2 linked regions of the Acetoanaerobium sticklandii genome follow. The protein of the gene in region 1 interacts with the protein of each later gene in a pairwise test. Links are inferred from orthologs where the notes say so. Each region holds a gene or a part of one and is shown in the gene's direction. Other genes may lie near its edges.

Region 1 (8,500 bases):
GCTAATAATGCATGAGCTGATTACTAAAATAATTTCTGTATTTTGGTATCAAGCTTTGGATTTGGACCCTAAGGTTTTGGCAGTTAGCTTGTTTATAGTAGTGTCTATACTCATAAATATAGTTTTCTATACCCTTCATAGCTTTTTTAATAAAAAATCTCTAAAATGGATAGATAAAAATTTAGGTCTAGTCTTTGGGTTATTTAAATCCATACTTTATATTATGATTTTGGTAGCCTTAATAGACCCTATAATTCAAAAGCAGATGGGCAGTGAGATTCATGAGCTACTCACAAATACGAGGCTTTTAAAATATTTCTACTCGTATAACTTTATCTTTGATATATTTACCAAGCTTTAGATATTAAGCTAATGCTAGAAATTCATAGCTTGAAGCTAACATGAAAAGCTTATCAATGAGATATGTTAACCATTTTTTATATTTAGAGTATATTAAAAGGAGAACGAGATTATGGAGATTAAAAAATTAAACTGTGAAAAAATGGCTTGTCCTATGCCTGTCATAAAAACCAAGCAAGAGCTAGAAGGCATAGAAAAGGGAGCTTTAGAGGTTACAGTTGACAATAAAACAGCTAAAGAAAACTTACTGAAGCTAGCAGCTTCACTTGAGATGGCTGTGGAGCTAAAGGAAGAAGAAAATCTATTCAAAATCACTTTTATAAAAACAAAAGAAGGTTCTACTCGTCAATCAAACGAGCAAGAATTAGAAGAAATTAAAATAGAAGCTCAAAATGAGGTAGTACTTATAGGCTCAAATCTGCTTGGAAGTGGAGATGAAGAGCTAGGAAAGATTCTTATGAAAGGCTTTATATATACTCTTAGTGAAACAAAGCCTTATCCTAAAAAGATGCTTTTTATTAACAGCGGAGTTAAGCTAACAGCAGAAAATGAAGAAGCTATTGAAAACCTTAAAAAAATGGAAGCAGAGGGCGTAGAAATATTATCTTGTGGAACCTGCCTAGATTTTTACAATATAAAGGGCAATTTAGCTGTTGGAAGAGTAGCTAACATGTATGACATAGTAGAAGCCTTAAAGCAAAATCCAAATAGATTGGCGGTTTAGATTATGTATGTAATAAGTTTTGCATCAACTCACCACGCTATGTTTGCTGAGCAGATGCTAAAAAAAGCTGATATAAAAATAATGGTAATTCCTACTCCAAGACAAATAGACAAGAGCTGTGGGATATCTATAAAGTTTAACGGGACTCTTATGGACAAGGTAATAGAAGTTATGGAAAAATATAATATAGATGTAAAGGGTATATTCGAAATAATGCCGGATTTAAGTGTAGTAGTGCATTATCCGAAGTAGGTAGCCTTTTATCTAAAGAGAGGAAGATTTTCATGCCTATAAAATTTGAAATTGGAGATGTTGTAGAGCTTAAGAAAAACCATCCTTGTGGAGGTAACACCTTTGAAATCATGCGTATTGGCATGGATTTTCGCATAAAGTGTTTCACGTGTGACAAGCAGCTTTGGATAGAAAGAGCTGAGCTTGAGAGAAGACTCAAAAAACATATAAGCAAGGATGAAGCAAAAAAATAATCTGCTTAAGTTCAAAAAAATTGCTTTTTGCTATGAAAGCTGATATTATAGATTAGTATGAGATTTAATACTTGTCTCATCTTTCTGCTCTAACGTTAGAGCCGTACAGTCCAAAGGGAGGTGAAATGTAATGAGAAATTATGAATTAATCTATGTTCTTAGACCAAACCTAGAAGAAGAAGCTAAAACTGCTGTCCTTGACAAAGTTAAAGGCATCATCGAGTCTAGCGGAGAGGTAGTAAAAGTAGATACATGGGGAACTAGAAAGTTAGCCTATGAAATCGAAAAACTTACAGAGGGTTACTATGTTCTTATCAACTTCAAGTCAACTACTGAAGTTCCTAAAGAAATCGATAGAAACCTAAAGATTATGGATAACGCAATTCGTCACATGATCGTAAAGCTTGACGAAAAATAATAACGATACAAAGTAAGGTGGGATATTGATGAACAGTGTAATACTTATAGGAAGACTCACAAGGGATCCGGAATTAAGATACATTCCTTCAACAGGAAATGCTCTCACCACCTTTTCCATTGCGGTAGACAGAGCTTTTACTGGTAAAGATGGTCAAAAACAGACAGACTTTTTTAACATAGTAGTATGGGGAAAAAGCGCTGAATACTGTGCCAACTATCTTGCTAAGGGAAGACTAGCTGCTGTAAAAGGCTCTATCCAAAATAGAACCTATGATACAAAGGAAGGCGAAAAAAGGTATATCACTGAGATTGTTGCCGAGAATGTTCAGATACTGGAATGGGGCGACAAAAGTGAGAGAACGAGTAATTCATCTTTTAGAAGTGCTTCTAGCAATCAAAATGACAATGTTTTTGAACCTGAGGGTTTAGATTCAGATGGATTCCGTGCTCTGGATGATGATGACGTACCATTTTAAGCCAGTTTTATTACCTTAAAGAAGGAGGGAAAAAAGATGGCTATGCAAAAAGGAAATGCAAGAAGAAGAAGAAAAAAAGTTGATCCGTTCGCGGGTAAAAAAATAAATATGATAGACTACAAAGATGTAAATCTACTAAAGAAATATATCTCTGAAAGAGGTAAGATTCTTCCAAGAAGAATTACTGGTACATCAGCTAAAGCTCAAAGAAAACTTACTTTAGCTATAAAAAGATCAAGAAATATCGCTCTTTTACCATATGTTGTAGACTAAATACCAAACCCAAATCTGAGAGATTTGGGTTTTTTTCTAATTATAATTTAATTATTAAAGGAGGCAGAAAAATGAAAGTAGTAGCATTTAATGGTAGCCCTAAAAAAGAAGGTAATACTTATCATGCTATAAAGCTTGTAGCAGATGAACTTGAAAGCCAAGGGATAGAAGTAGAAATCGTTCATGTTGGAAATAAAGCTATAAGAGGATGTATGGCATGTGGTGCTTGCTATAAATCAAAAGATGAGCAGTGTATAATGAAAGACGATGAAGTAAACAGCTATATTCAGCTAATGAAAGAAGCAGATGGAGTAATACTAGGTTCACCAGTATACTTTTCTGCTGTTGCAGGTACTATGAAATCGTTTTTAGATAGAGCATTTTATGTGTCTAGTGCAAATGGAAACCTGTTAAGACATAAGGTGGGAGCAAGTGTAGTTGCAGTTAGACGCTCTGGAGGAGTTCCTGCATTTAACCAGCTTAACAACTACTTAAACTATGCTGAGATGATGGTTCCTTCATCTAACTACTGGAATGTAATACATGGAAGCAAACCTGGTGATGCTCTTCAAGATGAAGAAGGAATGCAAATTATGAGAATACTTGGTAAAAACATGGCATATATGATGAAATTAATGGATACAAAAGAGGCTAAAGAATTGAAGCCAGACCAAGAGAAAAAGGTTGCTATGAGCTTTATTAGGTAGTATCAGAATAAATCATTAGACTTGAAGAATAGATTTATACGCAAAGATAAAAATTTCATCAGCTAACAACTCATATATCCTCTAGATTTTAGAACTATTTTTACTCTATCTGGTTTATGGTATAATATCTTGATAGACTACTTTAGGAGCTGATGCTGTTGCAAGAACCAAAACCAAAGAAAAAAAATATAGATTTTAATAGGAAAAGTCTTATAGAGTCCTCATTACTTACCGTGATAGGAGTAATATTCATATTAATAGGTACTTATGTGCCGTTTTTATCGTTTCTATCGCTATTTACATCTGTGCCTGTAATTATAACTACCTACAGAAACAAAATGTATTATGGATTATTAAGCGCAGTTACAACGACAGTTATTTTAGGATTTTTTATTCACCCCATAACTGCTTTTTCTGCTCTTTTAGTATTTCTCATTCCAGGGGTATGCATAGGCTTTTTTATGAGAGAAAAGCGTCCTGCTTTTGAGAGTGTATTTTATGGATTTCTAGCTATGACCTTTACTACAGTAGTTTTTATGCAAGTGCTTTCGTTATTTCTCAGTATAGATATTTTAGACAGCATACTTGCAATACTTAGAGAATCTCTCAATCTTCAATATGAGATTATAAAAGAAATTCCGAATGTAAAAAAACCTAATGTAGAAGAAATCCTTAGCTCAGTTAAGCTGTTTTTCCCTTCTATAATAATTGGCTCTACGCTCATTATGTCGTTTTTGAACTATTATATGTCAGCTCTTATAATACGAAGAACTGGTGATAAAAACCATGTGGCGAGCATCACAGAATTTTCTATGCCAGGGAATATATCTCTTGGTGTGCTGATTATTTATCTGCTTACTTTGGTTTCTGGATATTTTAATTATCCTTATTATGAAACCTTAGTTTTAAATATGGCTGCTATTTTTATACTTTTATTCTTCTTGCAAGGGATAGCAGTGATAGGATATTTCTTTAAACATGCTAAGCTAAATAAAAGTGCAAAGACTATTTATATTCTTCTGCTGATTGTACTACTGCCCGTATCTAGTTTTATATCAATAATAGGATTTGCAGATGCTGTATTTAATTTTAGAAGATTAAAAAGATAGCTTGGGAGGAATGTAATGAAAACTAGCCTTAAGATAAATATACCTGAATCAAAAGCCTATCTTCTTATTATAGGAATTCTAAGCATTACTTTACTGTATTTTAACCTATATATAGGCTCTGCTGCTCTTTTGCTGCTTTTGTATCTCATTTACTATAACCACAAGATTATTTCAAAGAGAAATCTTCAGTGGGTGGAGTATATAGAAACCTTATCCATGGATATGGACAAAACTGCAAAGCAGACCCTTATAGATTTTCCACTTCCTTTATGTATACTTAACAATACTGGAAATCTGACTTGGTATAATGGAAAATTCAGTAAGCTAGTAAAGCAAAATGATATGATAGAAAAGCCTATCGATGAGGTAGTACCTTCTATAATGCTCGATAACTTTACAAAATCAGACACTACTAATATGCAGACCCATACTCAAATTGGAAATAAAATCTTTGATATAAAATACAACATCATAGAAAATGAAAATCATGAGAAATCATTTGCACTTTATTTCTTTGATGTAACAGAGTTCAATGAATTAAAAACCGCCTATGAAATGGTCAAGCCAGTTATCATAAATCTTCAAGTAGACAGCTTTGACGAGGTTCTGGATTCAGCATCAGAGGATGTAAGACCAATAATAGAGGCAGAGGTAGAACGAACTATTAAGCTATGGACAAATAAGCATTCAGGTGCATTTAGAAAAATTACCAAGGACAAATATCTGGCATTTATGGATGAAAAAGCATTGGGTGATTTAGAAGCTGATAAATTTTCTATTTTGGATGAAATTAGAAAGATAGACCATGGAAACTCTCTACCGCTTACTCTGAGCATAGGGGCAGCTTCTATGGCAAGCGACTTATCATCAACCTACAAAAACTCTATAACCTCGCTGGACTTAGCTCTAGGAAGAGGTGGAGACCAAGCGGTAATAAGAAGAGATGAGCGCTCTATTTTCTATGGAGGAAGATCCAAGGCTGTAGAAAAGAAAACTAGAGTAAAAGCAAGAATTATTGCTCATGCGCTTAGAGACTTAATAAATGAGAGTGAATCTGTAATCATTATGGGGCATCATAACCCAGATCTAGATTCTATGGGCTCGGCTATAGGTATGTATGGAATTTGTAAGATGCTTAGTAAAAAAGCCCATATAGTTTTAGACCATCCAAACTCATCTATAGATGTGCTTTATGATAGATTAAAAGCAAACGATAATTTTAAGAGTGTATTTATGGCAAAAGAAGAAGCTCTTAGGGTAATGACTCCTTCGACTCTATTAATTGTTGTAGATACTCATAGACCGAGTTTTACAGAGCATCCTGCACTACTTGATATCTCAGAAAGAATAGTGCTTATTGACCATCATAGAAGAGGAGTCGAGTTTATTGATAAAGCTGTGCTTGTGTATCATGAAACCTATGCATCCTCTGCGAGTGAAATGGTCACAGAGCTAATCCAGTATGTAAAGGATAGACCATATATAGATACCTTGATTGCAGAATCATTGCTTTCGGGAATTACGCTAGACACAAAGAACTTCACTTTTAAAACAGGGGTTAGAACCTTTGAAGCCGCTGCGTTTTTAAGAAAATTTGGAGCGGATACCATAGCTGTTAAGCAGCTTTTTCAAGGAGATTTAGATAGTTTCCTAGTAAAAGCTGAAGGAATAAAAAATGCGAAAATTTTGGGAGGAAGCATTGCAATTACTTCTTGTCCTGAAAACCTTGAAAACCCATCTTTAATTGCCGCTCAGATAGCAGATGAACTGCTCAACATCAGGGGAGTAAAAGCTTCATTTACAGTAGCAAAAAGAAGCGATGGACTAGTATTTATAAGTGCTAGGTCACTATCCGATGTCAATGTTCACATGCTGATGGAAAAACTAGGCGGAGGAGGGCATATAGATACTGCAGGAGCCCAGCTTAAGGATGTATCAACAGAAGAAGCAGTAGAAAAAGTAGAAGAGCTAATAATGGAATTTTTAAAGGAGGAAGAATAGATGAAAGTTATATTTTTAAAGGACGTAAAGGGAACAGCTAAAAAAGGCGAAATGAAGGAAGTAAGCGATGGCTATGCACGTAACTTTTTAATTCCAAAAGGAGTGGCAAAGGAAGCTACAGCAAGCTCAATAAACGATTTGAATCAACAAAAAACAGCTGAAAGCTTAAAAAAACAAAAAGAAGAGCAAGATGCTAAGGATTTAGCAGAAAAGCTAAAAGCTATAACTGTAACTATGTATTCAAAAGCTGGAGATGGGGGCAAATTATTTGGCTCAATTACATCAAAGGACATAGCAGAAAGACTAAATAAGGAACATAAAATTGATATAGATAAGAGAAAAATCCTATTAGATGATCACATAAAAATGCTTGGGTCTCACACAGTTCCAGTTAAGCTTCATCAAAATGTTACTGCTGAGTTTCGCGTAGAAGTAAAGCAAAAGGATTAATCAACTTATCCAGGAGGTAGGCTTATGGAGGGGAAATTACCGCCTCATTCCATCCAAGCTGAGCAATCAGTTCTTGGAAGTGTTTTAATTGATAGAGAAGCAATGCTTGTAGTAAGTGATGTACTTCAAGAGGATGATTTTTATAAGGATGCTCACAAAGAGATATTCCACTGCATGATGGATTTGTACAAAAAAAGCGAGCCTATAGACCTTATAACCTTGTCAGAAGGCTTAAAAAAGAGATCATCTCTGGATATGGTAGGAGGAATCACTTATCTTACTGGGCTTTCTACTGCTCCTGACTTTACTCGTCATGTAAGCAAGTATGCAGAAATAGTAAAAGAAAAATCCATACTACGTAAGCTTATAAAAGCATCAGGCTTTATAATGGAGCGAAGCTATGCAGGAGAAGATGAAGTAGCTGACTTACTAGAACAGGCTGAAAAAAGCATATTTGATATATCACAATCTAAAAGTCAAAAGAGCATGGCGGCTATTTCACAGGTGCTGCTAAGCGCATACGAAATATTGGAAGAGCTGTATAGAAATAAAGGAAGTATTACAGGCCTTACTACTGGCTTTATAGATTTAGACAGAAAAACCAATGGGCTTCAAAAAACCGATTTAGTGCTTATTGCAGCTAGACCAGCTATGGGAAAAACTGCTTTTGCGTTAAATATTGCTCACAATGCAGCTCTTAAGGATAGCTGTAAAGTAGCTCTATTTTCTATGGAGATGAGTAAAGAACAGCTCATTCAAAGGATGATAGCAGCAGAGAGTAGAGTTGAGCTAAATAAGCTTAAAAATGGAAATCTGGATGAGGAAGAATGGCCAAAGGTCATAACTGCAATGGAAGTTCTTTCCAAGACAGATATTTATATAGATGATACTCCAGGAATAAGCGTAGTAGAGCTAAGGTCAAAATGCAGAAGGCTTAAAATGGAAAAAGGACTAGATATGGTTCTTATCGATTACCTTCAGCTTATGGAGTCAGATTCAAAAGGAGAAAGTCGTCAGCAAGAAATATCGAAGATATCGCGTTCACTAAAAATATTAGCGAAAGAATTAGAATGTCCAGTAATAGCTCTATCTCAGCTATCGCGTGCCCCAGAGCAGCGTTCGGATCATAGACCTATACTATCTGACCTGAGAGAATCAGGAGCAATAGAGCAGGATGCTGACCTTGTGATGTTTCTATACAGAGATGAATACTATCATGAGGATTCAGACCAAAAAAACATAGCAGAGGTTATTATTGCAAAGCACAGACATGGAGAAACAGGTATGGTTCCTCTGACATGGCTTGGACAGTTCCAGTTATTTCACAATGTAGCCCACATGAGGGAGTAAAGCATTAATATGGATGATAAGATTATACTATGGGGAAATAAAGTAAGTGTAAGGTCAATGCGTAAGGAAGATGTGGAAAAAATGCTCCACTGGTCCTTGCATGACGATTTGCTTTTTTACGATTACAATTTCCCCTATATGGATA
Region 2 (7,431 bases), 2.0 Mb from region 1 along the record:
ATAGGCCAAGATGATGCGAAGAAGACTTTAGCTGTTGCTGTTTACAATCACTATAAGCGTATATACGCTGTAGATGGCAAGGCAAAGGATATAGAGCTTCAAAAGAGTAATATTCTCATGCTTGGACCTACTGGTTCAGGAAAGACCCTTCTTGCTCAGACTCTTGCAAAGATGCTTAACGTTCCCTTTGCGATGGCTGATGCTACAGCACTTACAGAAGCGGGCTACGTAGGCGAGGATGTAGAAAATATCCTTCTAAAGCTGATTCAGGCTTCAGATTACGATATTTCAAAAGCAGAAAAAGGGATAATATATATAGATGAAATAGATAAAATAACAAGAAAATCTGAGAATCCATCTATAACTAGGGATGTTTCAGGTGAAGGGGTTCAGCAAGCCCTACTAAAAATAATTGAGGGAACTAAAGCAAATGTTCCACCTCAAGGAGGAAGAAAGCATCCTCATCAGGAATTCCTGCAAATAGACACTACTAATATCTTATTTATTGTTGGAGGAGCTTTTGACGGCATAGACAAGATAATTCAAAGACGTATGGGTGAAAAAGCTCTAGGCTTTGGAGCAAAAATCGTTTCTAAAAACGATATTGCTGTAGGTGAAATTTACAAGCAGGTTCAAACAGAAGACCTTCTTAGATTTGGACTTATTCCTGAGTTTATAGGAAGGGTTCCAGTTGTGGTATCGCTTGACCCATTAGATGAAAAAGCTCTTATCTCTATTTTAAAAGAGCCCAAAAATGCTCTTGTAAAGCAGTTTAAAAAGCTTTTTGAAATGGATAAAGTAATACTAGACATTGAAGATGAAGCTCTTGTAGAAGTTGCTAAAAAGGCAATTGCTAAGAAAACTGGAGCGAGAGGACTTAGAAGTATTTTAGAAAAAGTTATGATGGATATAATGTATGAGGTTCCGTCTAGAGATGATATAGAAAAGGTAGTTATTACTAAGGAGAGCATCACAGATAATAAACAGCCTTATGTAATTCTTAAGTCTAATAAAAAAGATGATACCCCAGAAGAGACAGCTTAGAAAGTTTAGAAGTTCAAAACTTAAAATAATTAATTAAGGGATGCAACAGCATCCCTTAATTAATTATATAAATAAACCTACAAAACCAAAAAACATAAGTATCACAATAGGATGAAGCTTAGTGAAAAGCAGGAGCATCAAAGATGCTGAAAATATAATAAACGATTTTAAATCGATTACGCTTTTTAGTAAAGTCGAATAGGCCGCAGATAAAATCAGCGCAGAAGTTATAGGTCTTAAAAAAGTAAATATATACTCTGAGATATCACTTGATTTATATTTTTCAATGAATCTAGTTACTATGCTCATGAATATAAATGGTCCGCATACTATGCCAACAGTAGCTGAAACTGCTCCCCAAAACCCTAAATATCTAAAGCCTATGAAGGTAGCAGCATTTATGGCAATTGGACCAGGGGTAACCTGAGATATTGCAAGGATATCTAGAAATTCTGAATTAGTAAGCCATCCGTGATTTTCAATAATCATGGTTTCTATATATGGGAGCATAGCATAGCCTCCCCCGAAACTAACAGAACCAATCTGTAAGAAAGCTAAGAAGAGTGACAGTAATATTTGCATATACCTAAAAGCACCCCCCCTAAGATTATAAATAGTGGATTTACATCAAAAAAAGCTACAGCTAAAAAAGTCATAGCAATAAGAGCAATTGATGAAGCTTTTTTGTTGCTTTTTTGAAAAATGTTTATAAATGAAAATCCAAGTAGTGCAGGAACCACTGGTATAATACCTGAAAAAAATCCGTCTAATATTTTGGAATTTCTAGTTTTAGAGTAAAACAAAGAAATAAATAAAATTATTATAAACGAAGGCAGAACAGTTCCAAGTAATGAAAGAATAGCCCCTATAAGGCCATGGATTCTATAGCCCATAAGTACAGACAAATTGACAGCAATAGGACCGGGAAAGCTTTGAGCTACAGAAATATAATCTACGAATTCTTCTGAAGAAAGTAGTTGCCCTTTTTTAACTAGCTCAGTTTCCATAATGGGAACCATGGCATAACCGCCACCAAAGGTAAAGAGACCAACCTTGAAAAATGTCAGAAAAAATTTAAACACAATAAAAACTCCTTTGTTGATTAATAATGCAAGATATCCTACTTTTATGATATCATTAGTATGAAAAATAAGTCTATGAAAATAAAGAAATTAATTATATATACGCTATATATTGATAGTTATATATTGAAAGGAGCATAGTTATGGCAAAAAATTATAAAATGAAAACAGTAGACATGCCAATTATTCCCTTAAGAGGAATATCTATATTCCCATACATGGTACTGCACTTTGATGTGGGAAGAGAAAAATCTATAATAGCTCTTGAAGAGGCTATGGTAAATGAACAGCTAGTATTTTTAACAACTCAAAAGGATCCAGAAATAGATATCCCGACTGAGGATGATTTTTATAACATAGGAACTATTTGTAAAATCAAGCAAATGCTAAAACTTCCTGGAAACACCATAAGAGTATTGGTAGAGGGTATATCAAGAGCGAAAATAAAAGAGCTCTATCAGATTGAACCATATTTTAGAGCAAAAATCCAAGAAGCTATTTATTCTGAGGAGCTTAGAGAAGAAAAAGATATAGATGCAACTATGAGATTGGTGCTAGATACTTTTGAAGAGTATGTAAATATAGGAAACAAAGTATCTGGAGAGGTATTAATAACCTTGGCTGACATAGATGAGCCTAGCAGATTTGCTGATACTGTAGCTGCAAATATCATATTAAAGCCAGCTCAAAAGCAAAATATTTTAGAAATTTTTGATCCAAAGCTTAGACTGGAAGAAATCTATAGAATATTGCTTGAGGAAATTGAAGTATTAGAAATTGAGAAAACTATAAATATAAGAGTGAAAAAGCAAGTTAATAAAATTCAAAAGGAATACTACCTTCGTGAACAGCTTAAAGCTATTCAAAGAGAATTAGGTGAAGACGAAGAGGTTTCTGATGAGCTAGATGAATACAAAGAAAAATTGAAAAAGCTAAAGGTATCAAAGGAAATAAAAGAAAAGATAGAAAAGGAAATAGCAAGACTATCAAGAATGTCGCCATCATCAGCAGAAGGTGGAGTAATAAGGTCATATCTTGATAATTTCTTTGCTCTTCCATGGGATAAGGAAAGCAAGGATAAGCTTGATATCAAGCTTGCTGAAAGCATACTTGACGAAGACCACTTTGGCCTTGAAAAAGTAAAAGAAAGAATAATAGAATATCTAGCAGTAAGACAGCTGTCAAAATCTATGAAAGGACCTATCCTATGCTTAGTAGGGCCTCCTGGAGTAGGAAAGACATCTATAGCAAAATCAGTTGCTAGATCTCTTAACAGAAAGTTTGTTAGGGTTTCTCTTGGTGGAGTTAGAGATGAAGCAGAAATAAGAGGACATAGAAGAACTTATGTGGGAGCAATACCAGGTCGTATTATAAATGCTATAAAAGAAGTAAAGGTTAAAAATCCAGTATTTTTATTTGATGAAATAGATAAAATGGCATCTGATTTTAGAGGAGATCCTGCATCTGCGATGCTAGAGGTTCTAGACCCAGAGCAAAACAAAGATTTTACTGATCACTATATGGAGATACCTTTTGATCTTTCAAAAGTGCTTTTTATAACTACTGCAAACTCTTTATCTACAGTACCTAGACCGCTTTTAGATAGGATGGAAGTAATAGAAATTTCAGGCTATACAGAGGAAGAAAAGCTTAAGATTGCAAGGATTTATTTGCTTCCTAAACAGCTAAAAGAGCATGGACTCTCTGAGGACTTTTTAAAGATATCTGATGAGAATCTAAAGCTAGTAATTTCAAAATATACAAGAGAGTCTGGAGTAAGAAATTTAGAGAGAAAAATTGGGCAGCTTTGCAGAAAAGCGGCAAAGAGCAAGGTAGAAAATCCAAAACTTGAATCAGTGACGATTACCAAGCAAAATATGGAAAAATATCTTGGAAAGCCTATATTTAGATACCAAACTGTATCAGAAAAACCTGAAATAGGAAGCGTGACGGGATTAGCTTGGACACCTGTAGGAGGAGATACTCTTACTATAGAGGTAACTACAATGCAAGGTTCAGGAAAGCTGGAATTAACAGGTCAGCTAGGAAATGTAATGAAGGAATCTGCTAAAGCTGGTATGAGCTATGTTAGATCAATAGCAGATAGATATGGCATAGAGCCGGAGTTTTACAAGGAAAAAGATATACATGTTCATATTCCAGAGGGAGCCATCCCAAAAGACGGCCCATCTGCTGGAGTTACCATGGCTACAGCTCTTTTATCAGCACTAAGCAAGATTCCGGTAAGTGGTGAGCTTGCTATGACTGGAGAGGTAACTTTAAGAGGAAAAGTACTGCCTGTTGGAGGAATAAAAGAGAAAGTACTTGCAGCTCATAGAGCTGGAATAAAAAAAGTACTGCTTCCTCTGGACAACAAAAGAGATATAGATGATATACCTCAAAATATAAGAAAGCAACTAGAATTCGTTCTAGTTTCAAATATGGATGAGGTTCTAGAACATGCGCTTATCATGGATAAAAGCGAAAAAAAACAGCAAGTAAAAAAGGATGAAAAATAATGAAATTAAAATCAATTGAACTAGTAATAAGTGCAATGTCTAAAACTCAGTATCCTCATGATGAATTGCCAGAGGTTGCTTTTGTAGGAAGATCCAATGTAGGTAAGTCTTCTGCAATTAATACTCTTCTAAATAGAAGAAGTTTAGCAAGGGTAAGTCAAAATCCTGGAAAAACAAGAACTATTAATTTTTACAAAATCAATGAAGAATTCTACTTTGTTGATTTGCCAGGCTATGGCTACGCAAAAACTGCTAAAACAGAACGTCAACACTGGGGAACTGTAATGCAGGAGTATTTTGAAAACAGTCAGGATTTGAGACATATATTCCTGCTACTTGATATTAGACATGAGCCAAAGGAAGATGATATTTTGATGTACAAATATGCAGTGCATTACAATATCCCAGTAACAATTATTGCAACAAAATCAGATAAGATATCAAGAGGGGCTTTTCAAAAAACTTTTTCTATGATGAGAAAAAAACTGGACTATCATGGAGAGAAGATACTTCCTATATCTTCCCTTAAAAAAACAGGAAAAGATGAAATTTGGAACCATATTGTAAATATTTTTGAGCAAGATGGATATAATATAACTGTAGAATAGATATTATATGAAAAGACTCTACCTGGGGTAGGGTCTTTTCTGAAAAAAGGAGCTAGCTTATTTATGATTTATCTTATCCAAGGGACAAATATTCTAGTTTTATTAGGTATGATTATTGTTCCATTTGTTCTAGGGTATTTCTTTATAAAAAAGGTTAGAGAAAAAAATGAAGAAAGTGAAACTCTAGAAGTTAGAATGGCTTTGCTTGAAAATAGAGTAAAGGAACTAGAAGAATATATAGAAGATTCTAGATGGGAGTAATGAGTTATGGCTTTGAAATCTGTTAGATGTTTTTTGATTATGACTATGATACTAGGTATCCTCATAGGAATTCAGATAAAAAGTCCTTATCAAATCAGCTCTGATGGTTCGTTTATAATGAGAGACACTATAACTAAAATAAACAAAGAGAGAATTGAAAGCTATACTCTTATGAAGCAAAAGAAAGCCTATGAGAGGGAAATTGAAAAATTGGAAGATAAAACATCCGATGAAAATCAAGCTTTAATGGAATACAAAAACAAAGCGGATTACTTAAAAAATCTTATGGCATATACAAGTGTAGAAGGTCCTGGGATTAGAATAATAATCGATACCCATGATGATAGAAATTTAGCATATCTTATGGAAGAAAGAAAGCTATTTATTATTTTAGTCAATGAGCTAAAAAGCGAAGGCTGTGAAGCTATAAGTATAAACGGGCAGAGAATAAATTCTATGTCTGAAATAACTCTAGCTGGTAATCATATTAACATCAACGCTGTAGCAATAGCTCCGCCATATGAGGTAAATGCAATTGGAAACAGTGCGAAGCTGCTAAATTATGTAAATACCAAAAGCCCTATAATAGATATAATGAAAAATGGATATAATCTATCAATTAATTTTAAAGTTGAAAATAGTTTGATACTCCCAAAGCTGGACTATATTAAAAGTCCAGAGTATATAAAAGAAGTCTTATAAAGCAACTTTAGGAGGGTTTGAATTGAAAGAAATAAATGTGCTTATTTTGACAGTAACAGCTGGATATGGACATATAAGTGTTTCAAATGCCCTAAAAGATTATCTGGAGAATCAAAAAATAGATTCAAAAAAAATTAAAGTGGATATTTTCGATATTTTAGGAGATGTAAATCCTTTGATTAATAAGGTTTTTACTGAGTATTACCTAAAAGCGATTAAGTATATACCAAATGTCTACTCGTTCTTATATAAAAAGGAAGCAGAAAAAGCTTTAGAGAATCCTAGAAAATTTAAAAGAAGCTCTAAAAAATTAAAGCAGAAGATTCAAGAAGAGGAAATCACAGTTACAGATATTTTTAATAAAGTAATAATCAAAAAAAAGCTTATGTCTATATTAAAAAAGCAAAAGCCTAACTTTATAATTTGTACCCACCCATTTATTGGTGAATTACTTGAGCTTACAGAAATATACGAGTATGTAAAATCAGAAGAAGGATTAAATGCATGTATACTAACTGTAGTAACTGATTACGTAGTTCATCCATCGTGGCTTAATGATGCAAGTGATTTTTTTATTTTTGCATCAGATAGACTTAAATACTTTCTTAATGAAGTAAAACCTGAATTACTTGAAAAAGATGAACATGACAATGTGAAAGCTAAATTTTTTGGTATTCCGATTAAAGATTCATTTAATAACACATATGACAAAATAGAATTAAGAAAAAACCATGTGTTTCTTAAAGAAAACCATGATTTTTTAACAGATGACTATGCCCTAGGAGATAAATTCACATACTTGATTATGGGTGGAGGATACGGAATAGGAAATATAAAGGACTATGTAAAGCTTCTTATTGAGCATGAAAATAATAGCTCTATTAACCTTCATAGTTCTTCTAGACATAATGAGCTGTCAAACATTTTAGTCGTTTGTGGAAACAATCAAGAGCTTTATGAAGAAATACTATATTTAAAGAAAGAAAAAGACTATAATAACCAAATCATGGTGCTCGGGTTTGTTAAAAACATAGATGAAATAATGAAAATGAGTGATGTTATTATAACAAAGCCTGGTGGCATTAGTATAACAGAGGCTATGGCATGTAGGCTTCCTATTGTGATAAGAGAGTACTTACCTGGGCAAGAAGAAAGAAACACTGAGTTTCTTTTAAACAATAATTTAGGAATATATACAGCTGAAGACAGTAGCTT

What was found. Proteins that work in one complex are often made in the same cells at the same time.
Region 2: the proteins of rplI (region 1) and lon interact in binary tests that used the Escherichia coli proteins (3 or more experiments, as listed by UniProt). The link is inferred for Acetoanaerobium sticklandii from one-to-one orthologs.

What each region holds. Positions count from the first base shown.
Region 1 is NC_014614.1:2,693,522-2,702,021, reverse strand. Bases 5,281-8,280 are described here. They hold rplI (50S ribosomal protein L9), read left to right. Parts: upstream 5,281-6,555; coding sequence 6,556-7,005; downstream 7,006-8,280. Other genes in these bases: dnaB (replicative DNA helicase), read left to right, coding at 7,030-8,280; CLOST_RS13000 (DHH family phosphoesterase), read left to right, coding at 5,281-6,555. In the rest of the region: CLOST_RS13045 (CvpA family protein), read left to right, coding at 1-361; sulfurtransferase-like selenium metabolism protein YedF, read left to right, coding at 473-1,084; CLOST_RS13035 (putative Se/S carrier protein), read left to right, coding at 1,088-1,336; CLOST_RS13030 (DUF951 domain-containing protein), read left to right, coding at 1,369-1,569; rpsF (30S ribosomal protein S6), read left to right, coding at 1,700-1,987; CLOST_RS13020 (single-stranded DNA-binding protein), read left to right, coding at 2,016-2,465; rpsR (30S ribosomal protein S18), read left to right, coding at 2,502-2,738; CLOST_RS13010 (flavodoxin family protein), read left to right, coding at 2,810-3,445; CLOST_RS13005 (YybS family protein), read left to right, coding at 3,604-4,554; more of CLOST_RS13000, read left to right, coding at 4,570-5,280; more of dnaB, read left to right, coding at 8,281-8,355; CLOST_RS12985 (GNAT family N-acetyltransferase), read left to right, coding at 8,365-8,500.
Region 2 is NC_014614.1:708,576-716,006, forward strand. Bases 1,884-4,957 are described here. They hold lon (endopeptidase La), read left to right. Parts: upstream 1,884-2,269; coding sequence 2,270-4,645; downstream 4,646-4,957. Other genes in these bases: CLOST_RS03230 (chromate transporter), read right to left, coding at 1,884-2,126; yihA (ribosome biogenesis GTP-binding protein YihA/YsxC), read left to right, coding at 4,645-4,957. Outside these bases: ATP-dependent Clp protease ATP-binding subunit ClpX, read left to right, coding at 1-1,044; CLOST_RS03225 (chromate transporter), read right to left, coding at 1,108-1,554; more of CLOST_RS03230, read right to left, coding at 1,599-1,883; more of yihA, read left to right, coding at 4,958-5,253; CLOST_RS03245 (hypothetical protein), read left to right, coding at 5,317-5,514; CLOST_RS03250 (DUF881 domain-containing protein), read left to right, coding at 5,521-6,216; CLOST_RS03255 (MGDG synthase family glycosyltransferase), read left to right, coding at 6,239-7,431.